Regions from separate parts of the Bradyrhizobium sp. USDA 4473 genome, predicted to be linked through region 2. Evidence: predicted binding sites of a transcription regulator. Region 2 holds the regulator's gene; the other holds the start of a gene.
The links. Region 2 encodes PhoB, which activates phosphate uptake and scavenging genes when phosphate is short. Its sites were predicted from a motif close to TGTCATNNANCTGTCAT; they were not measured.
Positions count from the first base shown of each region.

Region 1: ACVW17_RS23130 (Orn/Lys/Arg family decarboxylase) is a predicted target of PhoB. The motif match lies at 5,959-5,975, and genes of this name have one in related genera.

Region 1 is NZ_JBSSGE010000001.1:4,954,475-4,961,914, reverse strand. It holds partial or broken gene ACVW17_RS23160 (rhomboid family intramembrane serine protease) at 1-436, opposite strand, end outside; gene ACVW17_RS23155 (PAS domain-containing protein) at 928-1,482, shown strand; gene ACVW17_RS23150 (adenylate/guanylate cyclase domain-containing protein) at 1,612-3,345, shown strand; gene ACVW17_RS23145 (hypothetical protein) at 3,472-4,434, shown strand; gene ACVW17_RS23140 (ester cyclase) at 4,496-4,897, opposite strand; gene ACVW17_RS23135 (tetratricopeptide repeat protein) at 5,134-5,748, shown strand; gene ACVW17_RS23130 (Orn/Lys/Arg family decarboxylase) at 6,020-7,440, shown strand, end outside.
Region 2 is NZ_JBSSGE010000001.1:847,589-855,028, reverse strand. It holds gene pstC (phosphate ABC transporter permease subunit PstC) at 1-538, shown strand, start outside; gene pstA (phosphate ABC transporter permease PstA) at 543-1,388, shown strand; gene pstB (phosphate ABC transporter ATP-binding protein PstB) at 1,385-2,203, shown strand; gene phoU (phosphate signaling complex protein PhoU) at 2,224-2,940, shown strand; gene phoB (phosphate regulon transcriptional regulator PhoB) at 3,069-3,779, shown strand; gene ACVW17_RS03990 (GcrA family cell cycle regulator) at 4,051-4,563, opposite strand; gene ACVW17_RS03985 (hypothetical protein) at 4,824-5,063, opposite strand; gene ACVW17_RS03980 (acetylornithine transaminase) at 5,062-6,264, shown strand; gene argF (ornithine carbamoyltransferase) at 6,264-7,190, shown strand; gene ACVW17_RS03970 (Hsp33 family molecular chaperone) at 7,421-7,440, shown strand, end outside.

The sequences.
Region 1 (7,440 bases), 4.1 Mb from region 2:
CGATCATCGGCGCGATCGCGTGCTCATGGGTCAACAGATGCGCGAGCGCGCCGGCCGCCGCCGTCACCGCCATGAAGACGAAGAAGCGCACCGCGCCGAAGCGCCGCGCCAGCGCGCTGCCGAACGGCAGCAGCCACAGCACATTGAAGCCGATATGGGTGAGGTTGGCATGCAGCAGCGAATAGGTGACGAAGCTCCAGACCTTGGCTCCGTCCCCGCCCGGGAAGGTGATGTCGAGCAGCGTCGAATCGTAGCGCTTCGGGATGAAGCCGAACACGTCGATGGTCCAGTTCTCCAGCTCCGGCGGCAGCAGCACCCGCAGATGGATCACCGCGATCAGCAGGATGTAGGCGGTGAGCGCCGGCGGCAGGGTCAGGATCGGCTCACGCGGCGCCTCCGGCGGCGGCGCGAGCGGGGATTCGGGATGGGAGTCCAAGGGGTCGGCGACCTCGAATGCGACTGTGAAGCCAGAGATAGGCGGCTTTCACGCCCCTGTGCAAGTGCACAATCCCGAAATCGGACACCGGCTGTCGCCGCGATACTGGAATAGAAACCAAAGAAAAGGGAGGGTGCTGAGAACACCCTCCCTGCTCGGCTGGCCTTGTCATGCCCCAGAGGGATCGGGAGACCATCCCCACCCCTCCCCGCACGGTGACCAAACTGTTTGACGCCGCCTGTGTACCAACCACGCCGGCGCTTGGGGCAGCCAGCGAACGGGAACGCGCGGACCCTACGCGCAGGTTCCGCCTACGCCAAGGACATAGTTAAATTTACGTTAACAACACAAAGCTGCCGATAAGCCGCCCAAACCGCGGCCACGGCATGGACGCTGCACAGCCTTCCCTGCACAACAGAGAAGGGAAGGCGTCTGAGCAAAACCGGGACAGATGTGTCCCGCCGAGACAGGTGCCGGGCAAGGTTCATTAGATGAAGCACAGCTCCAGCCGCGAATACTTCGCTTATTGGAATGCGAAGCGCGGTACCGCACGCGCACCTGACCGGAGTGAGTTCGAGCCGTCCGCGGTGCGCGAGCTGCTGTCCGACATCTTCGTGCTGTCCTATGACGGCGAGACCCGCTTCCCGTTCCGCGTTGCCGGCACCCGCACCTCCGCCCTGCTCGGCTGCGACCTCAAGAACCAGAGCTTTTCGGCGCTGTTCAGCGGCGAGAGCCGCGGCGAGATCGAGGACATCATCACCTGCGTCGTCGAAGAGACCCTGCCGGCCATCGCCGGCATCACCGCCACGACCGAGGCCGGCGCCAAGGCGCATCTTGAATTGCTGCTGCTGCCGTTCACTGCCCGCGTCCATATGCCGGCAAGCCTGACCGGCCTGCTCGCCCCGTTCGAGGAGGACGTCACGAGGCTGCACGATTTGGTACTGACCTCGTGGCGCTACCTGCATCCCCAGGAGCGGTTCGTGCCGCGGACCCTGCGCAAGCTCGCGATCGCGCGCGGCCTGATGGTCTACGAAGGGCTGCGCTAACCGCCCCCACCCACCCGCCGGCGGAATGGCGTGGACCGGTCGCTTGCGCCGCGCGCTGTGGAACTCTATTAGCTGTTGGGCCGCCACAGCGGGAGTGACCCGCTCATTGCAGCTGCGGCGGGGCTCGGCATGTTTCGGAATTCGATCAGGCAGAAGATCGTCGGCATCGCCGCGGGACTGATCGTCCTCGCGGTGATCACCTCGCTGCTGTCCATGGTGATGGCGGGCCAGGTCGGCCATCTCCTCGACGAGCTCACCAACCGCTACATCCCCGCCTACGGCCACCTCGCCCGCGTCAACATCCGCTCGCTGGAGCGGTCGCTGGCGATGCGCCGGATGATGATGGCGAAGATGCAGGCGCCGGGCGAGGACGGCGGCTACGCGGCGGCGCGCAGGACGTTCGACGAGATCGAGCCGACCATCAAGCGCGAGGCCGACGCCGCGCGCGTGCTGATCGATGCGATCATCGCCGATCCCTCGACGCCATCAGACAATGCTGCGCTCGGACGTCTCGATGACCGCATCGACAACGCCGTCAACGACCTGCTGATGCGCCTCAACGCAGAGAACAAGACGCTGCTCGAGCAACTCGATGCCCAGGAGTTCGCGGCCGCGAAAGCGACCACGCTCCGCGCCGACGCCCTGCGCGACGATTTCAACAACCGGATCGAGAGCATCCGCACCGACATGCTGGCGCAGGTCGCATCTGCCGCAGCCAAGGTGATGAGTGCCCAGCAGCGGGCGATCATCATCTCCGGCGTCGTCACCGCGATTGCCGCGATCCTCGGCTTCGTGTTCGCGATGCTGGTCGGCAGCGGCATCACCCGTCCGGTGATGCGCCTGCTCGAGAGCACCCGCGAGGTCGAGGCCGGGCGCCTCGATGGCGCCATCGCCATCACGACCCAGGACGAGATCGGCCAGCTCTCGGCCGCTTTCAACCGCATGATCGAGACGCTGCGCCACAACCAGCGCATCCGCGAGACCTTCGGCCGCTACATCAATCCGCGGATCGCCGAGGGCCTGCTCGAGCAGCCGGCGATCGCCGCCACCGAAGGCCAGCGCCGCGTCATGACGGTGATGTTCTGCGACATGAAGGGTTTCACCCACCTGAGCGAAGGCGTGACCCCGAGCGGCCTCGTCAAGATCATGAACCTCTATCTGTCGACGATGTCCGCGCCGGTCCATGCGCATCGCGGCATCATCGACAAATATATCGGCGACGCCATCATGGCATATTGGGGTGCCCCCTTCGTCGAGGAGGCCGAGCAGACCCATCTGGCGGCGCTTGCCGCCATCGACATGATCGGCCAGGTCAACAAGCTGCGCAAGGATCTGCCCGAATTGCTCGGCGTGCGCGCGATCCCCGCCGACTGCGACATCCGGATCGGGATCGCGACCGGCGAGGCGCTGGTTGGCAGCATCGGTTCCGAATTCATGATGAGTTACACCGTGCTGGGCGACACCGTGAACCTCGCCTCGCGGCTGGAAGGCGCCAACAAGTTCTACGGCAGCCGCAGCCTGATCTCGGACGCCACCGCCGCGGCCTGCACCGCGGCCATCGAGCTGCGCGAGATCGACCGCCTCGTCGTGGTCGGCCAGACCCAGCCGGTCGCCGTGTTCGAGATCATCGGCAAGAAGGACGAGCTGACGCCGGCGCAGGCCGAGTTGCGGCGGCATTACGCCGATGGTCTCGCCGCCTATCGCGCGCAGCGCTGGGACGATGCCGACCAAGCCTTCTCCGCCGCGCTGGCCGCCGTGCCGGGCGACGGACCGTCGCTGGCGATGCAGGCACGCGTCCGGGATTTCCGCCTCAATCCGCCGCCGGCCGATTGGGACGGCGCTTGGCATCTGGAACGCAAATAGCGGCAACCAAAGCCGGATATCGCCGCGCAATTCACGCAACCGTGCAATCTTAGAAATATTTTTCCGGCTTCCGCTACCGGAAAGCGAACGGTATCATCTCCGGACTTTCCACGGCGTCACGTGCAAATGAGCTATTTCCGGCGTGTCCTGAATTCCAGCGTGAACAAGTTTCTTGAAGTGCCGGCAGGTCTCGGTTGCCGCATCGTCGCGTTACCACAGGTCGCCTCCCGCCTCGACGCCAGCTACGAAAAGACAAAGCAGCAATACGCGCGACATGTCCCCGCGATCGGCGGGAACGACCAGGCAATTGTCGAGGGACTGAGGACCAGCGGCGTTTTCGTCACGTCACTGGAGCAATTGAACCTTCCGGGTACGGAGCATTTCCTGCAACAGGCCGACGCGCTTGAGCGACAACATTTGCCCCTCCGGCGATCCTTTCAGGCCGGAGCAGACGCCATCATGGCTCATCGCCAAATCTACCACTGGGGACTCCATGGTCGGCTGCTCGACATTGCCGAGAACTATCTCGGCGTGCCGGTCGGTTACGACGGCATCAACATCTTTTTCACGCTTGCCGACGGACGCGAGAACGGCGTCCGTCTCTGGCATCGCGACGGCGAAGATCGTCGAATGCTCAAGATTGCCGTCTACATTCACGACGTGGACGAAGGCAACGGCCCCTTCCAGGTCTTGCGGCGCCGGATTCCCGCGTACGACCATTTGCCCAGCGGGAGGTTTCCGGAGTTGACCCAGCACCAGTTGGAAGAAACCCTGCCCGATTTCGACATGGCTCGTGACGTTGTCACATGCACCGGAAAACGCGGCACTGTCATATTCTCCGACACCGCGTCATTCTACCACCGCGGGATGCCGGCGATCAGGCGCGACCGCTACGCGATCTTCTTGAACTATATCGGGCGCGTGCCGCTGCGACCATTTCGTTGCGAGCGAAGCATGGTCTCCCGCGCGCAAATCCATCAACTCGCGAAAGAGCTCCCCGCGCGCCAGCGGGACTGCGTGCTGTGGAGAAACGCCTTGCCGCTTGTCGCCTGCATCCTTCCGCCGGCGCCGACCTATAGCGACCTGTGACCGCGCTGCTGGACGCCGCCGCGCGTTCGATCGACCCGTTGGCAATCCGGGCTGCGGCCGGTCATCCGCAGGTTCGCGCCAATTGCGCCTCGATTGCCGCCTTGTCGATCACCGACCACACTTCCACGATCTTGCCATCGCGGAATTGGTAGAACACGTTCTCGGCAAAGGCGACGCGTCTGCCGTTGACGTTGAGACCGAGGAACGTCGCCGTCGGCGAACAGTCGAACGCCAGCCTGCTCGCGACATGGGACACATCTGCGATCAGCAGCGCGATGTTGAAGCGAAGGTCAGGGATGTCGCAATAATCCTGCTCCAGCATCGCGCGATAGCCGGACAAGCCGATCCGCCGGCCGTTGTGGCACACGTCGTCGCCGACGAACTGACCGAGCCGCGGCCAATCCTGCCGATTCAGACAGGCGATGTAGCTTCGGTAGATCTCGGCGAGGTCCTTCTTCATCATCGATCGTCCTTGTCGCGCGGCGTGTCCGGATAGCCGTTGAGGTCGGGTACATTCTAACACCGATGTTAGTTTCGAATCCGCTGTTCGATGCTCGGCCGGCATGCAAGCGCGAGGTCCGGAAGCGACAGGGCGATTGCCGCACCGGCAACAATTTTTCAGAACGCGCGGAATGTCTCTCGCGATCGGGAGTTAGTGCTTCAGACCAACGACTATTCACGTCGAATCGGGAGGTGCGTATGATCAAGTCGCCGATGAAGCTGGCAACGCTTGCGTCAATTCTGACGGCACCGATCGTCCTGTTCCCACCGCACACCACCCTCGCCGCCGGCGGCGGTGGTGGTGGCGGCGGAGGAGCAGGCGGCGGAGAACTCTACGGGTCGAGCTACAGCACTCCCGCGCCGGCCTATCCCCAGGAGAAGGGCAGAAAGACCACGCACCGGGTCAAGAAGCCCGCGAAGCAATCGAGCTTCGACGACCCGGCATTCCGCGAGGGCTATCGCGCGGCCTATGCGACGATCTACGAACGCAACGACTACGCCGCCGCGATCGATCAGTTGCACGCGCTCGGCAACGACGATCATCCGAACGTCGCCAATCTGATCGGTTACTCCTACCGCAAGCTCGGCGACTACAAGCAGTCGCAAGTCTGGTACGAGCGCGCGCTGAAGGCCGACCCGAACCACGTGCTGACCTGGAACTACTACGGCCTCTGGCAGATCGAACAGGGCAACCGCGACCAGGCGCAGTATCATCTGAGCCGGATCGCCGAGATCTGCGGCACAGACTGCGAGGAGTATCGGACGCTGGCGGCGGCGCTGGAGAAGCCGCCGGGCACGAACCTCGTGTACTGAGCGCGTCGTGTAGCGCGCATGAGCGGAGCGACGTGCGGGGGGAACGACCCCGGACGTCGCTGTCGCTCATCCGGGGGCTGCCCTTGAGCCGCGCTGGTCGCACGTCCGCTTTTGCGGCGGGTCTTTGCCGCTTCGACCGGCATGAGCGCGGCGGCCGCGCCCTGAGCGACGAGGCGCCGAAAAACCAATTCGATATCCTGCGCCTCCCATTGTCATCTGTTTGTCATGAATTGTGCCGACACGTCAGCGCCGGACCAGTTCGGGGACACGCATGGACTATTTCAAACGCTTCAACTTCCTGTTCGCAGCGCCGGTTTTCGAGGCCGACGACCTCGAAGGCATCCGATTCAACCAGATCATCACCGAGATCGAGCGCTCCGGCTTCGAGGTGGTGCGCGCCCGCAAGCTGGAAGATGCCGAAATCGCGGTGCAGACCGATGCCGCGATCGGCTGCATGGTGGTCGACTGGGGCAAGAAGGGTCTTGAGGGCAAGACCGCGGCCCTGATCAACCTGATGCGCCGGCGCGGCCTCGACTTCCCGATCATCCTGCTGATCCGCCGCAAGCGGTTCGAGGACCTGCCGGTCGAGGTGCTGGATTTCATCGACGGCTACGTGTTCCTGTCCGAGGAAACCCCGCCCTTCATCGCCAAGAACCTGATCTCCAGGCTCAAGCAGTATGCCGAGAACCTGAAGACGCCGTTCTTCGGCGCGCTGGTCGACTATGCCGAGGAAGGCAACCAGCTTTGGACCTGTCCGGGCCACAATGGCGGCGTGTTCTACAGCCGCAGCCCGATCGGCCGGGTGTTCGTCGAGCATCTCGGCGAAGCCGTGTTCCGCGACGACCTCGACAATTCCGTGCTCGATCTCGGCGACCTGCTCACCCATGAGGGGCCGGCGCTGAAGGCGCAGAAGGAAGCGGCGCGGATCTTCGGCGCCGAGAAGACCTATTTCGTGCTCAACGGCACGTCGACCTCCAACAAGGTCGCGTTGGGATCGTTGGTCACCGACGGCGACCTCGTGCTGTTCGACCGCAACAACCACAAGGCCGCCCATCACGGCGCGCTTTTGATCGGCGGCGGCGTCCCGGTTTATGTGCCGACCGTGCGCAACGCCTGGGGCCTGATCGGCCCGATGCGCTGGGACCTGCTCGATGAGGGCACGCTGCGCGACCACATCCGCAAGCACCCGCTGGTCAAGGACGAGAATGCCTGGAAGAAGGAGCGCCCGTTCCGCGTCGCGGTGGTCGAGCAGTGCACCTATGACGGCACCATCCACTCGGCCGAGATGATCCTGAAGCGGATCGGCCATCTCTGCGACTACATCCTGTTCGACGAGGCCTGGGCCGGCTTCATGAAATTCCACCCGATCTATGCCGGCCGCTTCGCGATGGGGCTCGCCAATCTCGGCCCCGAGGCGCCCGGCATCATCGCCACCCAATCCACCCACAAGCAGCTCGCGAGCTTCTCGCAGGCCTCGCAGATCCACATCCGCGACCGCCACATCAAGGGCCAGAAGCGCCGGGTCGAGCACCGCCGCTTCAACGAAAGCTTCATGCAGCACGCCTCGACCTCGCCGTTCTATCCGATCTTCGCCTCGCTCGACGTCGGCGCACAGATGATGAAGGGGCGCTCCGGCGAGGTGCTGTGGGACGACACGATCCGGCTCGGCATCGAGCTGCGCAAGAAGATCCG
Region 2 (7,440 bases):
CCTGGCCAACACGTTCCAGCCGTTCATGATCCGGATCTTCGAGGGCGTTCCGGTGCTGGGCGCGGTGTTCGCCGGCCCGCCGTCCTATCTCAGCCTGTTCAACGCGGCGCTGATCCTCGCCATCATGGTGCTGCCGTTCATCACCGCGATCTCGGTCGACGTGTTCAAGACCGTGCCGCCCGTGCTCAAGGAAGCCGCCTACGGCATGGGCTGCACCACCTGGGAAGTCGTCCGCAGCGTCGTGATCCCCTACACAAGGGTCGGCGTGATCGGCGGCATCATGCTGGCGCTCGGCCGCGCGCTCGGCGAAACCATGGCGGTGACCTTCATCATCGGCAACTCGTTCCGCATCTCGTCGTCGATCTTCGCGCCGGGCACCACGATCTCGGCGGCGATCGCTTCCGAATTCGCCGAGAGCGACGGCCTGCACCAGTCCGGCCTGATCCTGCTCGGCCTGTTGCTGTTCGTGCTGACCTTCTTCGTGCTCGCCGGCGCGCGGCTGATGCTGATGCGGCTCGAGAAGAAGGCGGGGAAGTGACGCCATGAACCCGATCTACAAATCCCGCCGCCGCAGCGACATCATCATCCGCACGCTCTGCGTCGGTGCGGCGCTGTTCGGCGTCACCTGGCTGGCGCTGATCCTGATCACGCTGCTCTACAACGGCCTTGCCGGCCTCAGCGTGCAGCTGTTCACCCAGAACACGCCGCCGCCGGGCTCGACCGACGGCGGTCTGCTCAACGCCATCGTCGGCTCGGTCATCATGACCGTAATCGGCGTCGGCATCGGCGCGCCGCTCGGCCTGTTCGCCGGCACCTACCTTGCCGAGTACGGCAAGCACGACAAGCTCACCTCGGTGATCCGCTTCATCAACGACATCCTGCTCAGCGCGCCGTCGATCATCATCGGCCTGTTCATCTATGGTGCGGTGGTGGTGCCGATGCGCGGCTTCTCGGCGATCGCAGGCAGTCTTGCGCTCGCCGTGATCGTGATCCCGGTCGTGCTGCGCACCACCGAGGACATGCTGCTGCTGGTGCCCAATCCGTTGCGCGAGGCGGCCTCCGCGCTCGGCCTGCCGCGTTCGCTGGTGATCAAGCGGATCGCTTATCGTGCTGCGCGTAGCGGCTTGATCACCGGCGTGCTGCTGGCGACCGCGCGTGTCGCCGGCGAGACCGCGCCGCTGCTATTCACCGCGCTGTCGAACCAGTTCTTCAGCTGGGATTTGACCAAGACGATGGCCAACCTGCCGGTGACCATCAACAACTTCGTGCAGAGCCCCTACGCCTACTGGAAGGAACTGGCGTGGAGCGGCGCACTGCTCATCACCTTCACCGTGCTCGCGTTGAATATCGGCGCGCGTATCCTTGGTGCCGAAAGGACCGCAAAATGACCGAGCTTTCCGTCTCCACGACTGTCGCGGGCCACGTTCCCCAGGTGCCGCTTCCGGACGCGCCGCCGAAAGTCACGGTGCGTAACCTCAATTTCTATTACGGCGAGCACCACGCGCTGAAGAACATCAACCTGACGCTCGGCACCAACCGCGTCACGGCGTTCATCGGACCGTCGGGCTGCGGCAAGTCGACCCTGCTGCGCATCTTCAACCGGATGTACGACCTTTATCCGGGCCAGCGCGCGGTCGGCCAGCTGATGCTGGACCAGACCAACATCCTCGATCCCAAGCTCGACCTCAATCTGCTCCGCGCGCGGGTCGGCATGGTGTTCCAGAAGCCGACGCCGTTCCCGATGACGATCTACGAGAACATCGCCTTCGGCATCCGCCTCTACGAGAAGATCTCGAAGTCCGAGATGGACGACCGGGTCGAGAAGGCGCTGCGCGGCGGCGCGCTGTGGAACGAGGTCAAGGACAAGCTGAACGCCTCCGGCCTGTCGCTGTCCGGCGGCCAGCAGCAGCGGCTGTGCATCGCGCGCACCGTGGCGGTGCGTCCCGAGGTGATCCTGTTCGACGAACCGTGCTCGGCGCTCGATCCGATCTCCACCGCCAAGGTCGAGGAGCTGATCCAGGAGCTCTCCGAGGATTACACGATCGCGATCGTCACCCACAACATGCAGCAGGCGGCGCGCGTCTCCGACAAGACCGCCTTCATGTATCTCGGCGAGCTGATCGAGTTCGACGACACCAACAAGATCTTCACCTCGCCGAGCGATCGACGCACCCAGGACTACATCACCGGCCGGTTCGGCTGACCGGGCTGAGGAGACAGATGATGGCTTCTGAACACACCGCCAAGGCATTCGACAGCGACCTGCAGGAGTTGACCCGCCTGGTCGCCGAGATGGGCGGCCTCGTCGAGCGGATGATCACCGAGTCGGTCGACGCGCTGATCCGGCGCGACGTCGCGCTCGGCAAGCGCGTGGTCGCCGCCGATATCGAGATCGACAATCTGCAGCGCGTCATCGAAGAGCGCGCGGTGCTGACGATCGCGCGGCGCCAGCCGATGGCGATCGATCTGCGCGAGATCGTCAGCGCGATGCGCGTCGCCACCGACCTCGAGCGGATCGGCGACCTCGCCAAGAACATGGGCAAGCGCGTCGCGGCGCTGGAGAGCGATTTCCAGCCGCTGAAGCTGATCCGCGGCCTGGAGCACATGACCGACCTCGTGCTGTCGCAGGTCAAGTCGGTGCTCGACGCCTATGCCGCGCACGATCTGCCGGCGGCGATGAACGTCTGGAAGGGCGACGAGGAGGTCGATGCGATCTGCACCTCGCTGTTCCGCGAGCTGCTCACCTACATGATGGAAGATCCGCGCAACATCTCGTTCTGCATCCATCTGATGTTCTGCGCCAAGAACATCGAGCGGATCGGCGATCACGCCACCAACATCGCCGAGACTGTGTTCTACATGATCGAAGGCCAGCAGATCACCGACAAGCGCCCGAAGGGCGACATGACCAATTTTGCCACCACTGTGCCGGGTAACTAGGACATCATCCGCACGCGCGGAACCGGATTGTCTTCGACAAGTCGTTTCCGCGGGGATTATGCTCAAGAAGCTAAGTGTTTCGGTTTGCGTCTGGGCAACAGATCACCACAGAGAAAGAACTTAGACCGATGAGCGCACGCATTCTGGTAGTCGAAGACGAGGAAGCGCTAACGACGCTGTTGCGCTACAACCTCGATGCGGAAGGCTACGATGTCGAAACGGTGGGGCGCGGCGACGATGCCGATACCCGCCTCAAGGAGCGCGTTCCCGACCTCGTGGTCCTCGACTGGATGCTGCCGGGCCTGTCCGGCATCGAGCTGTGCCGCCGCCTGCGGGCGCGGCCCGAGACCAAGCAGCTTCCGATCATCATGCTGACCGCGCGCGGCGAGGAGAGCGAGCGGGTGCGCGGTCTGGCCACCGGCGCCGACGATTACATCGTCAAGCCGTTCTCGGTGCCGGAGCTCCTGGCGCGGGTGAAGGGCCTGCTGCGCCGCGCGAGCCCGGAGCGGCTCGCCACCGTCCTGACCTATGGCGACATCGAGCTCGACCGCGAGAAGCGCCGCGTCGCGCGCTCGGGCCGTCCGATCGATCTCGGGCCGACCGAGTATCGGCTGCTCGAATTCTTCCTTGAGCATCCCGGCCGCGTGTTCAGCCGCGAGCAGCTGCTCGACAGCGTCTGGGGCCGCGACATCTACATCGATGAGCGCACCGTCGACGTCCATATCGGCCGCCTGCGCAAGCTGCTCAATCCGGGCCGCGAGCAGGATCCGATCCGCACCGTGCGCGGCGCCGGCTACGCGCTCGACGACCGCTTCGCGAAAGCCGAGCCGCAGCCGTAAGTCGCCTTTCCGGCGAGAGCCGTCATCGTCATTGCGAGCGGAGCGAAGCAATCCATCGCGCCACGAGCGGCGGCTCGTTATCGCGTGAGGTGAGCACACTGTCCGGCTCCCTCCCTCCTTGCGGGGGAGGGTGGGGAGGGGCGCGTGTGCTCACCTTACGTCGCGCAGTGCGCTTGACCTGGGCTATGTGCCCTTGATGTTCATTCGCTCACAAAAAATCCCCGCTTGTGCGGGGATTTGTTTTTCAGGTCTTCCGTAGTTTTCCCGAGGGCTACTTGATCTGCGGCTTCGCCGACGGCCGGCGGCGATCGGCGGCGGGCTGGTAGGCGACGCGGGAATGATGCGCGCAATAGGGCAGGCCGGCGAGCGCCTTGCCGCCGCAGAAGAAGAATTCCGGGCTCGAGGGATCGCCGACCGGCCAGTGACAGGTGGCCTCGTTGAGTTCGAGCAGCGACAGCCGCTGGCTCATCGGCACCACGTTGTCGAACGAGATCGGATCGGGCTCCATCTCGACCTCGAAGGCGTGCGCGAGCGCGGTGTTGCCGCGCGAGACCGGGCGCGCCACTCGCATCATGTGCTGGGCGGGGCGCGCCTTGCGCTGCCGCGGCGCCGCCGTGGAGGGTGCCTTGGCGCGGCCGGAGAGGCCGAGCCGGTGCACTTTGCCGATCACGGCGTTTCGCGTCACATTGCCAAGTTCCGCTGCGATCTGGCTGGCCGAAAGGCCAGACTCCCAGAGCTTCTTCAGCTGCTCGACGCGATCGTCGGACCAGGTCAATACCGTCATCGCATTCTTCCTTTCGCATGGCGCCGGCCAGTCATTGGAGCGGCGCTGCGAGCCAAATCTGGACAAATATCCCTGCGGCCAGAATCCCTTAGCCCTCGCCGGGCGCGGTGTTGCGCCCGAACGTTTACGCGAGACACAAAGGCTACTTAGAGGGTCCAGTACTGCCGCACGAGATGTCGTACCCGACAGGCCAAACGCTACAATATGGCGTGACTCTGGCGCAAGAGTCCGCGGCCGTGCGTCCACATGTTCCGACAAAGTTAAGCATTGCTGTGAGGCTTTTCCACCGCACCGGAATGCTCCGGATTGCGCTCGTTCGGCAGCGCAGGAAGCCCGGCAAAGGACCGGCTCCTGGCGATTGACACGGACCCGCCGCAGCATAGAATGTTGCCCACGTGCCGCCCGCAAAGGCGGCCGTTTTGTTTTCCGAAGCTGGCCGTTGCTGCGCTGGCGTCAAGGCGCGCGGCAATTGTCGGCTTCAAACCGGCAGTGAACGCCATGACCAACGCCTCGTCGCATCTGCTTCCCGTCTTCGCCAGGGTCGATCTCGGCTTCGAGCGCGGTGAGGGCGCCTGGCTGATCGCAACCAACGGCGACCGCTATCTCGATTTCACCTCGGGCGTCGCCGTCAACGCGCTCGGGCATGCGCATCCGCATCTGGTGAAGGCGCTGCAGGAACAGGCGACCAGGCTCTGGCACATGTCGAACCTGTTCAAGAGCCCGGACGGCGAGGTGCTCGCCGCGCGGCTGTGCGAGCAGAGCTTCGCCGACTTCGTGTTCTTCTGCAATTCCGGCGCGGAGGCGATGGAGGGCGTGATCAAGCTGGTCCGCCACTATCACTTCTCCAAGGGCCATGGCGAGCGCTACCGCATCATCACCTTCGAAGGCGCCTTCCATGGCCGCACGCTGGGCACGCTGGCCGCGACCGGCGCGGCGAAATATCTCGAAGGCTTTGGCCCGCCGATGGACGGCTTCGACCAGGTGCCGCATGGCGACATCGAGGCGGTGAAGAAGGCGATCGGCCCGCACACCGCCGGCATCCTGATCGAACCGGTGCAGGGCGAGGGCGGGGTGCGCTCGGCGCCGCAGGCGTTCTTCAAGGCGCTGCGTGCGCTGTGCGACGAACATGGCCTGCTGCTGGCGTTCGACGAGGTGCAGACCGGCATGGGCCGTACCGGCGATTTGTTTGCCTACAAGCGCACCGGCGTCACGCCGGACGTGATGTCGCTCGCGAAGGCGCTCGGCGGCGGCTTCCCGATCGGCGCGGTGCTGGCGACCGCGAAAGCGGCCGAAGGCATGGCGCCGGGCTCGCACGGCTCGACCTTTGGCGGCAATCCGCTGGCGGTCGCCGCCGCCAATGCCGTGCTCGACGTCATGCTGAAGCCCGGCTTCTTCGAGCATGTGCAGAAGATGTCGCTGCTGCTCAAGCAGAAGCTCGCCTCCGTGGTCGACCGCTATCCCGGCGTGCTGTCGGAAGTGCGCGGCGAGGGCCTCTTGATCGGCGTCAAGGCCGTGGTGCCGTCGGGCGACCTGATCGCCGCGCTGCGCAGCGAGAAGCTGCTCACGGTCGGTGCCGGCGACAACGTGGTCCGGTTCCTGGCGCCCCTGATCGTGACGGAAGCCGAGATCGACCAGTCGATCGTCTCGCTCGAGCGTGCCTGCGCGACATTGTCGGCAGCGCAGCCGAGGAAGGCCGGATGATGAGCAAGCCGGTCCGTCACTTCCTCGACATCAACGAGCTGCCGCTCGCCGAGCTGCGCAACATGCTGTCCGCCGGCGCCGCCATGAAGGCGAAGCTGAAGGCGCATGAGAAGGGCAAGAAGCCGCTCGAGGGCAAGACGCTGGCGATGATCTTCGAGCGCCCGTCGACCCGCACCAGGGTGTCGTTCGACGTCGGGATGCGCCAGCTCGGCGGCGAATCCATCATGCTGACCGGCGCCGAGATGCAGCTTGGCCGCGGCGAGACCATCGCCGACACCGCGCGCGTGCTGTCGCGCTATGTCGATGCGATCATGATCCGCATCCTCAACCATGACGCGCTGCTCGAGCTCGCCGCCCACGCCACTGTTCCCGTCATCAACGGCCTGACCCGGCGTTCGCATCCCTGCCAGGTGATGGCGGATCTCATGACCTATGAGGAGAACCGCGGCTCGATCGAGGGCAAGACGGTGGCCTGGACCGGCGACGACAACAACGTGCTGGCGTCCTGGGCGCATGCCGCCGAGCGGTTCAAGTTCCAGCTCAATGTCGCGACCCCACCGGAGCTGTCGCCGAAGAAGCCGATGCGCGACTGGATCAAGGCGACCAATGCCCCGATCATGCTCGGCACCGATCCGGAAGCCGCCGTCCGCGGCGCCGACTGCGTCGTCACCGACACCTGGGTGTCGATGGGCGACAAGGAGGGCGAGCACCGCCACAACGTGCTGCGGCCCTATCAGGTCAATGCCAAGCTGATGTCGCTCGCCAAGCCGGACGCCCTGTTCATGCACTGCCTGCCCGCGCATCGCGGCGAGGAGGTCACCGACGAGGTGATCGACGGGCCGCAATCCGTGGTGTTCGACGAGGCGGAAAACCGCCTGCATGCGCAGAAGGGCATCCTGGCCTGGTGCTTTAACGAAGTCGCGTAAGGCGCAGGTCAGTGAGTGTTGTCGTCCCGGGCAAGCGAAGCGCGACCCGGGACCCATAACCACCGATGGAAATTTTGCGAAAGCTGGGGCCACAGCTTGATGCAGCAACTCACATCGGTGGTTATGGGTCCCTGCTCCCGTGCGCAATTGCGCACTAGGCAGGGACGACGTCGATCCTCGGTGTGCTGAACCCCTTTCGTTTCACGGTCCGAGACCCCAGATAGAGCGCCATGGTTTCACAATCCCCCGA